4 regions of the Vibrio nigripulchritudo genome follow, and region 3 is predicted to be linked to each of the others. Evidence: predicted binding sites of a transcription regulator. Region 3 holds the regulator's gene; each other region holds the start of a gene.
The links. The regulator PurR, encoded in region 3, represses purine synthesis genes. The targets are predictions, from matches to a motif close to TNANGNAAACGTTTNCNTNA.
Positions count from the first base shown of each region.

Region 1: QMG91_RS11580 (inosine/guanosine kinase) is a predicted target of PurR. The motif match lies at 1,082-1,101, and genes of this name have one in related genera.
Region 2: QMG91_RS23135 (formate--tetrahydrofolate ligase) is a predicted target of PurR. The motif match lies at 941-960, and genes of this name have one in related genera.
Region 4: QMG91_RS14170 (NupC/NupG family nucleoside CNT transporter) is a predicted target of PurR. The motif match lies at 1,165-1,184, and genes of this name have one in related genera.

Region 1 covers NZ_AP027049.1:2,539,874-2,542,082, reverse strand. The annotation lists gene QMG91_RS11585 (DUF1501 domain-containing protein) at 1-995, shown strand, start outside; gene QMG91_RS11580 (inosine/guanosine kinase) at 1,179-2,209, shown strand, end outside.
Region 2 covers NZ_AP027050.1:1,054,874-1,057,082, forward strand. The annotation lists gene QMG91_RS23135 (formate--tetrahydrofolate ligase) at 1-912, opposite strand, end outside; gene QMG91_RS23140 (mechanosensitive ion channel family protein) at 1,092-2,195, opposite strand.
Region 3 covers NZ_AP027049.1:1,425,750-1,427,958, forward strand. The annotation lists gene QMG91_RS06750 (TfoX/Sxy family DNA transformation protein) at 1-411, opposite strand, end outside; cyclic di-GMP riboswitch class I at 536-629, opposite strand; gene purR (HTH-type transcriptional repressor PurR) at 791-1,795, opposite strand; gene torD (molecular chaperone TorD) at 2,111-2,209, opposite strand, start outside.
Region 4 covers NZ_AP027049.1:3,098,166-3,100,374, reverse strand. The annotation lists gene QMG91_RS14180 (FGGY-family carbohydrate kinase) at 1-304, shown strand, start outside; gene QMG91_RS14175 (TatD family hydrolase) at 365-1,141, shown strand; gene QMG91_RS14170 (NupC/NupG family nucleoside CNT transporter) at 1,347-2,209, shown strand, end outside.

The DNA.
Region 1 (2,209 bases), 1.1 Mb from region 3:
AAGGTAACGTTGTGCTTAATTCCGGGATTCTACGAGAGCCTCTGAGCAAGCAAAGTATCAACAATGGCCAGTCACTGCCCCCGCAGCTGTTTTCTCATAATTCACAGGCGGGGGAATGGATGAAAGGTGCTGTCGGGCTAAGTAATGCCTATGGCTGGGCAGGTCGTATGCTGGATGTTCTTGAATTGGGCGGGAAGATAGAACCTTCTTTCAGCTTGGGCAGAGAAACGTACTGGCTTCGGGCACAGCAAGTTCAGCAAAACGTCATCAAGATCGGCAAAATCACCAAGCTGAGAATGCTGGATAAAAACAGACGTACTCGGCAAAGCTTCATTGCCATGAATGACAAGTCACCAGAAAGTCCCTTTCATCAGTACCTTTCAGATGTAAAAGGACAGGCTCTGGAAAAAAGCGAGTATCTATCTGATCAACTTGCCCCAATTGCTGATTCAGAATCACTGCTCAGCATAGGAACGTTGGGTCCCCAACTTAACTCAGCTCTGAAGTTGATAAGGCTCGCACCAAATTTTAGCCACTCAAGGCAGACGATATTTGTTCGTCTGAACGGTTTCGATACTCATGATGACCAGCTAGAAAGGCATCCAGCACTGCTTAGAGAGCTGAGTCAGGGTATTGCGCAGTTTTATGCTGAGTTAGAAAAACTGGGACTCGATTCGAAGGTGACGACATTTACTATGTCTGATTTCGGGCGAAGAATAGCGGCAAATGGAAAAGGTTCTGATCACGGGTGGGGAAGTCATCAGCTAATAGTGGGTGGCAGTGTACAAACAGAGAATGCTATTGGAGTATATCCGGACATCTCCCTAAAAGGTGCAGATGATCTAGGGGTTGGACGTATCATCCCAACTTTATCGAACGATCAGGTAGGAGCAACTCTGGCTAAGTGGATGGGCGTTACTGGAACTGGGCTGGATTATGTCTTTCCCAATCTCAAAAATTTTGCTCAACATGAACTACAATTCTTTAAATCCTGATGCGCAAATTGTGCGTCTGTAACCGTCAAAGCCACTAAATCAAACGATGTAAACGAAGTACAAACAGGGGTTTATGCTATATATCTACAAGCAAACGTTTGCCTTTTGGGGGCTTATTGCCGCGTATATACAGGCGAGCTACAATCGCGCTCCCGACTTGTCCCTTAAAAAGTTTTATTTACTATGAAGTTTCCCGGTCAAAGAAAATCCAAACATTATTTCCCTGTGCACGCGCGTGATCCACTCGTTACTCAAGCACAGGAAAGCAAGAAAATGGCTCGTACTCACATCGTTGGTATCGACCAGACTCTGGTGGATATTGAAGCGAAAGTGAGCGATGAATTCATTGAGAAATTTGCACTGAGTAAGGGACACTCTCTGGTTATCGATGATGAAACGGCTGAAAACCTCTATAACGAACTGAAAGATCAGGGGCTGGTCACCAATGAATTTGCCGGTGGTACTATCGGTAACACTCTGCACAACTATTCTGTTTTAGCTGACGATAAATCGATCCTTCTTGGGGTGATGAGTCAGGACATCAAAATTGGCAGCTACGGCTACCGCTATCTTTGCAATACTTCTAGCCGAATGGACCTAAACTACCTGCAGGGTGTAGACGGCGCTATCGGTCGCTGTTTTGCACTTATTAGTGAAGATGGCGAACGTACTTTCGCAATCAGTGAAGGTCACATGAACCAACTGAAACCGGAAAGCATACCCGAGAACATTTTCCAGAAAGCTTCTGCGCTAGTTCTTACCGCTTATCTGGTTCGTTGTAAACCGGGTGATCCAATGCCGGAAGCGACAATGCAGGCTATCCAGTATGCGAAGAAATACGATGTGCCAGTCGTTCTGACCCTGGGCACTAAATATGTGATTCAGGATGATCCTACTTTCTGGCAGGAATTCTTGGCGGATCATGTTAGCGTTGTTGCCATGAATGAAGATGAAGCTGAAGCACTGACGGGGGAAAGTGACCCGCTTTTGGCTTCGGACAAGACTCTGGAGTGGGTGGATTTGGTTCTGTGTACCGCAGGTCCCGTTGGTCTTTACATGGCAGGATTTGCTGAAGATACTGCAAAGCGTGAAACCTCATTGCCACTTCTTCCTGGTGCAATTGCGGAGTTTAACCGTTACGAATTCAGCCGCCCGGTACGTAAAGCCAATACTGATAACCCAGTCAAAGTTTATTCTCACATCGCTCCTTACAT
Region 2 (2,209 bases), on a different replicon from region 3:
GATACTGTCGGCAATAATCGACGAGTTTCCGTGGGCAATATTTGCAAAAGGACCAGCATGGATCAGAGTCGGTACACCTTCAAGAGTCTGCATCATTGTCGGTTCAATGGCTTCTCTCATTGTCACTGTCATTGCGCCTGCAACTTGCAAGTCTTCTGTCGTTACTGGGTTGCCATCCAAATCATAAGCAACAACAATTTTTCCGATTCGCTTGCGAAGGTCTTTCAAATCTGAAGCAAGAGCCAGAATAGCCATCAGCTCTGATGCCGCTGAAATGTCAAAGCCATCCTGTCTTTCATACCCGTTCACGGTTTTTTCTGGCTGATTCTGACCCACAGTGACCATTCTGAGTGCCCGATCGTTATGGTCGATAACACGGCGCCAGACAACACGATTCGGATCAATACGAAGTGCCTTCATATCGTTTCGCTCGCTGAAAGTGTCGTAGCCCAGGCGCTGTTCATGATAGATACGTGCGTCGATAGCAGCAGAGGCTAAGTTATGAGCAGCGGTTACCGCGTGGATATCACCGGTTAAATGGAGGTTTAATTCTTCCATTGGACCGACCTGACTGTATCCTCCGCCTGCCGCTCCGCCTTTAACACCAAAGACAGGTCCCATAGAAGGCTGACGAATACAGGCCATGACCGATTCGCCAATTTTGGCTAGCCCCTGAGACAACCCAATAGTGGTGACTGTTTTACCTTCACCCAGCGGTGTAGGAGTGATGGCGGTAACGACGATCAGTTTCCCTTCGGGATTTTCTTTTAGCCTTTCTAATGTATTCAGGGAGACCTTTGCTTTATGGCGACCATGAGGCGTGTATTCGGTTTTCTCTAACCCAGCGTTGTAGGCTACGGTATCGATAGATGAGAGTGGAGTAGTTCGACAAATCTCAATGTCGCTTAGCATTTAAATCCCCTTTAAAGACAAAAAATAGGCACGTAAACGTTTGCGTGGGCAATATACCTTGCAAATTGTCTTTGTAAAGCCTTTTTACTAGTGAGGATTATATCGGGCTGGATTCATGTGGGCGAGAGAAACATGAACGTTAAAGTGACGGCGTCACTAAAAGTAACGCCGTACTACAATCAACTCTGTTGTGGAGGGGAAGATAAACCTGCTAAACCTTCGGGGTGGTCGAGCTTAAGTGTCTGAGTTGGGTACGCCACATCGGCTTCGTGGTCGTGGATGATGGCCATTATTTTAAGCAGGACATCCTGTTTAACTTCATGGAAACGAACCCAGTTTACGGTTTTGGTAAAGGTATAAACGAAGAAGTCCAGAGACGAAGCACCAAATGCATTAAAGTTGACGATCAACGTCTGATTTGTGTCTATGTCTGGGTGGTTCTGAAGCATGGTTTTTACATCGGCAATAATGGCATCCACTTTTTTGTTGTCGTCATACCTTAAACCGATAGTCTCGTAGATTCTTCGATTGAGCATTCGGCTCGGGTTCTCAACAACAATGTTACTGAATACCGAATTAGGCACGTAAAGCGGACGTTTGTCGAACGTGCGGATAATGGTCATTCTCCAGCCGATACGTTCAACCGTGCCTTCAATTTGTCGGTCAGGTGAGCGGACCCAGTCGCCGACTTTGAAAGGGCGGTCAAAGTAAATCATCATTCCGCCAAAGAAGTTTGATAGCAGATCTTTTGCTGCCAGACCGACAATCAAACCACCGACACCACCGAAGGTTAACAATCCAGAGAGGCTAAGCCCAAGGCTTTGCATCACCGACAGAACCCCCATGATGATGAACACAAGGCGAGCGACTTTTGCTATGGCCTGAACCGTGGTTTCGTCTCTTTTCTTCTGAGACAAAATTTCATCTTCAACATTGGTAATTAAGCGCAGCACTATCCAGACAGCGACAGCAATACCAAGAAGGAGCTTCAGGGTTTCGAGCCAGTTAAGAGAACTTTCCAGATAGGTTTGCAAAATCAAACCTATCGAAACCATGGCTGGCCAGCCCCAAATCAGAGCACTTATGGGTGTCTTAAGTGAATGAACAATCGCGTCGTCCCACCGGTTGGTTGTTTTTGACGCGAGCGTTTCAATTCGACCGTAAAGGATTCGCCAGGCGATCCAGGCGACGAAGCTGATGCTGGTCATGATGACGACATCACCGAACCAGGACTGTTCGAGTAAGTGGAACTGTTGGGTTATTGAGCTTGCAAGATTGTCCATCGACTTTCCCGTGT
Region 3 (2,209 bases):
TATACCTGCTTTTTTAAGCATTCGTTCAGTGCCCAAACGCAGGTTTGGCAGATCTTTAAGGCGAGTGGGTTTAGTCTCGGCTTGCTTCTGCTTTTCAGTTCTCGCAACTTTGAGTGCTTGCGATGCTTTTTCGATGATGTCGTCAGTATTTTCCCAGCTGATTTCTGGGAGGGCAAAATACTTGGTGACGACCGGGAATCCACGCTTTTTGTAAACGTAAGGCTTTAGACCTTGTTGCTCGAACTTTTGAGCACTTTTTGAGTCAGCTCTGATATGTAACGTGTTTTGAACTACTAAGGCGAACATAGTGTCGTCGGCAAAAATGCCAAAACCACCAAACATTGAACGTGATTTAATCGTCCCTAATGGTTCAAATAGCTTCAATGAGTTTTTAAGTATTGGTTTATCCATGCTGTACTGTCTCGGCTAAAGAAGTTATGCCACTACTAAGTTCAGGTCCGAGAAAAAATAGCAAAGTGATGCAGCCAGATGTCAGAGTTCGGTTAACTCTGGAAAAGAAGTATGCATATTTGCCATCGGCAACCCCGCTACCATTTGGATTTTTTATACATCCATTTAGGCCGGAAGCTTTGCGTCCCACTTTTTCAAATGGTTTGCCCTGTGCGTGACAGTAAAATCATAGAGAAAAAATTGAACAAGAATCACATCGAGATGCCTCTAGTGTGATCTTAATCCAAAAAATAAATGCATAGATATAAATATTGTTTCTTATTTGACCAAAAACGCAAAAAGCCTGGATTATAACCAGGCTTTATTAGAATTAACTAAATCAATTTAACTTTTTAACAGAACTTCGCTCTATGATCTCCGGATGCATTTCGAAGATTCTCTTATCATGCTCTTTGTCTTTGATTCGCTGAAGTAAGATTTCAAATGCGGTTTTCCCGACACGACGTTTTGGCTGGTGAACGGTAGTCAGGGGAGGGGAGAAATACCCAGACAGTTCAATGTTGTCGTAACCGATGATTGATATGTCATCAGGAACACGCAAACCATTCTCCTGCAAACGGCTAATCACACCTAGTGCCATAAGGTCGTTAAAACAGAACACAGCAGTTGGGCGTTTGTCCATTGCTAGGATCTTGTCTGCTGCGATAACGGCTGTGTCACACTCAAAGTTACCCACAAGAATTCGTTCTTGGTTGAACTCCACGCCAAATTCATTCAGTGCGCGTTTGTAACCTTCAACACGCTCGATACACGCCACCTTTTCTTCGTGACCAGTTAAACAAGCAATGTCAGTGTGACCATTTTCGAGCAAATACTTGGTTGCCAGATAGCCCCCTTCTTCGGAGTTATCAATAATCTTATCAGCCTGAGAACTTTCAGGACCCCAGTCCATGATGACCTTAGGAATAGAGGCATGTGCATCCAGCATTTCGCGAAGATCTTCAGTCAGATCAGAACACATGACTAAGATGCCATCGACGCGTTTTTCTGCCAGCATACGGATGTAGTCGCGTTGCTTTTCGTAGATACCACCAGTGTTACATAAAATGAGTGTGTAGCCTTGTCGGTAACAGTAGCTTTCTACACCATCAACAACCTCGGCAAAAAACGGGTTGCTTGATTGTGTAACCAACATTCCTATCGTTCGTGTGGTATTGCATTTTAGGCTTCGCGCTACTGCACTTGGTGCGTAGTTCAGTTCATCGACTGCTTTTTTTACTTTTTCTTGTGTGGCTTCAGCGACAAAGCGAGTTTTGTTAATAACGTGGGATACCGTTGTAGTCGATACTCCGGCTAGTCGTGCGACATCTTTAATTGTGGCCATAAAACAAATATCCTGTAGAGCCTGGCTGAGAGGTAAAATCAAAATTCAGCGGGCGGATTTTAATTGTATTATTTAAATTCGGCTAAAAACACAAAAACCGCTATTAAAACAGCGGCTTAGGTTAAACATTTCAGCGATTTCATATTTTATCGTTTGCGATCACGATCTTAGTCTTTAATTCGGCATTAGACAATGGACGGATTCGTAAAAATTTATACCAAGTGTCACATTTATGAAGATAACGAATTCGAATTAAGCAACTAGGTTTATATCTCATGTATTATCACCAAATATCTCGCAGTGGCTTTGGTATACCTATTCTCCAGCTATGTAATCGCAGTCCAATCGGATGAAGTCTATTAAAAGCTGAGAAACAGAGGCATAGAAACCAAAGTCATCATACTTTTGACAGTT
Region 4 (2,209 bases), 1.7 Mb from region 3:
AAGCGATGTCTGGAACCAGATTTTTGCCGATGTATTTAACAAAACCCTGTTGATCCCGGAAACGTCAGAAACCACCGCGCTGGGGGCTGCCATTAGTGCAGCGGTTGGATGCGGTGAATATTCTAATTGCAAAGCTGCAGCGCGACGCATGGTTTCCATCAAACACGGCTTTAAGCCCAACGCCAAGAATGTGGATGTTTACAACGATTACTATCAAAACGTCTACCTGCATCTACACGACTCAGTGAAAGCACTTTCTAAGGTCAATGCCAAAATCACATCCAGCCTTGTTAATCGGACCTAACACTTCGTGACTACACGGGTATAAACTAAGCTCTGAACTCCTTATTGGTGCAGCCAGCTTATGTCCCGACTTTTTGATACTCACTGTCATTTTGATTTTGATGCCTTTTCCAATACCGATGAAGCGTTAGCAACCGCTAAGCAATCGGGTGTGGGGCGCATCCTGATCCCGTCAGTCGGATTATCGAACTGGGATAAAGTCAGCGAACTTGCCTCAAGCCATGATGAAATCTATTTCTCACTCGGACTTCACCCTTATTTTATTGACCAGCATCTTGATACGCATCTCGATTTACTCGATGACAGGCTCAGTCGTCGTGGAGGCAAATGCGTTGCCGTTGGAGAGTGTGGGCTGGATTTCTACTCAGGAAATGACACTCAGTCAAAACAGGAAGCATTGTTCAGAGGGCAGATAGAATTGGCGAATAAGCACAAGTTGCCTTTGGTGCTTCATCAGCGAAAATCTCATCAGCTGATGACCTCTACACTAAAGAAAATGCGTTTCGATCAAGGGGGCGTGATTCATGGATTCAGTGGAAGTTATCAGCAAGCCAAAGACTGGCTCAATTTAGGCTTTGCGATTGGAGTAGGCGGGACGATTACTTACCCAAGAGCTCAAAAAACGCGCAATACCATCGCCCAAATACCGATAGATGCCATGGTGCTCGAAACCGATGCACCAGATATGCCATTGAATGGATATCAAGGTTTACCCAATCACCCCAAATTTCTGCCTGAGATACTGGAATGTCTTTCTGAGCTCAAAAAAAGACCAAAGCAAACGATTGCGCCACAGCTATGGTCTAAAAGCAATTTAGTGTTCGGAATTTGTGATTAATCGCTATCTTCTGTGAAAGTTCCGCAAGTATACGTTTGCGTAACGTGACTATCATCACATAATTTAATGATACAAGAGTGAATAAGACTACAAATTGTGACCATGCCATTACTTTATTGATTGAGGGATGATTATAATGCCCACGCTTCAAATACGAGCCAATTTGTAACACGCCAATAAATAACTAATAAGGAAGTCATAAACTATGAGCCTGTTTATGAGCCTCGTCGGTATCGTAGTACTACTAGGAATTGCAGTACTATTATCCGGCAACCGCAAAGCAATTAATTTTAGAACTGTAGGTGGCGCTTTTGCTATCCAATTTGCACTTGGTGCTTTTGTTCTATACATCCCTTGGGGTCGTGACCTTCTGGCTGCATTCTCTGCAGGTGTTCAGAACGTTATCGACTACGGTAAAGACGGAACAGGTTTCCTGTTCGGTAGCCTGGTTAACTTCTCTGTTGACGGCATCGGATTCATCTTCGCATTCCAAGTACTGCCAACACTGATCTTCTTCTCTGCGTTGATCTCTGTTCTTTACTACATCGGTGTTATGCAGTGGGTTATCAAGATTCTTGGTGGTGCACTTCAGAAGGCACTGGGTACTTCTCGTGCGGAGTCCATGTCAGCAGCAGCTAACATTTTCGTAGGTCAGACGGAAGCGCCTCTAGTTGTTCGTCCGTTCGTGCCTAAGATGACTCAATCTGAACTATTCGCAGTAATGTGTGGTGGTCTGGCATCGGTTGCAGGTGGTGTACTAGCTGGTTACGCATCTATGGGTGTACCTCTAGAATACCTAGTTGCAGCATCATTCATGGCAGCACCAGGTGGTCTACTATTCGCTAAGATCATCATGCCTGAAACTGAAGCGCCTAAAGACGACATCGACGCAGACATCGACGGTGGCGACAATAAGCCAGCGAACGTTATCGATGCAGCGGCAGGCGGTGCATCTGTAGGTCTTCAGCTAGCACTTAACGTAGGTGCAATGCTATTGGCATTCATCGGTCTTATTGCTCTAGTCAACGGCGTTCTTGGGGGCGTTGGTGGTTGGTTCGGTATGCCTGA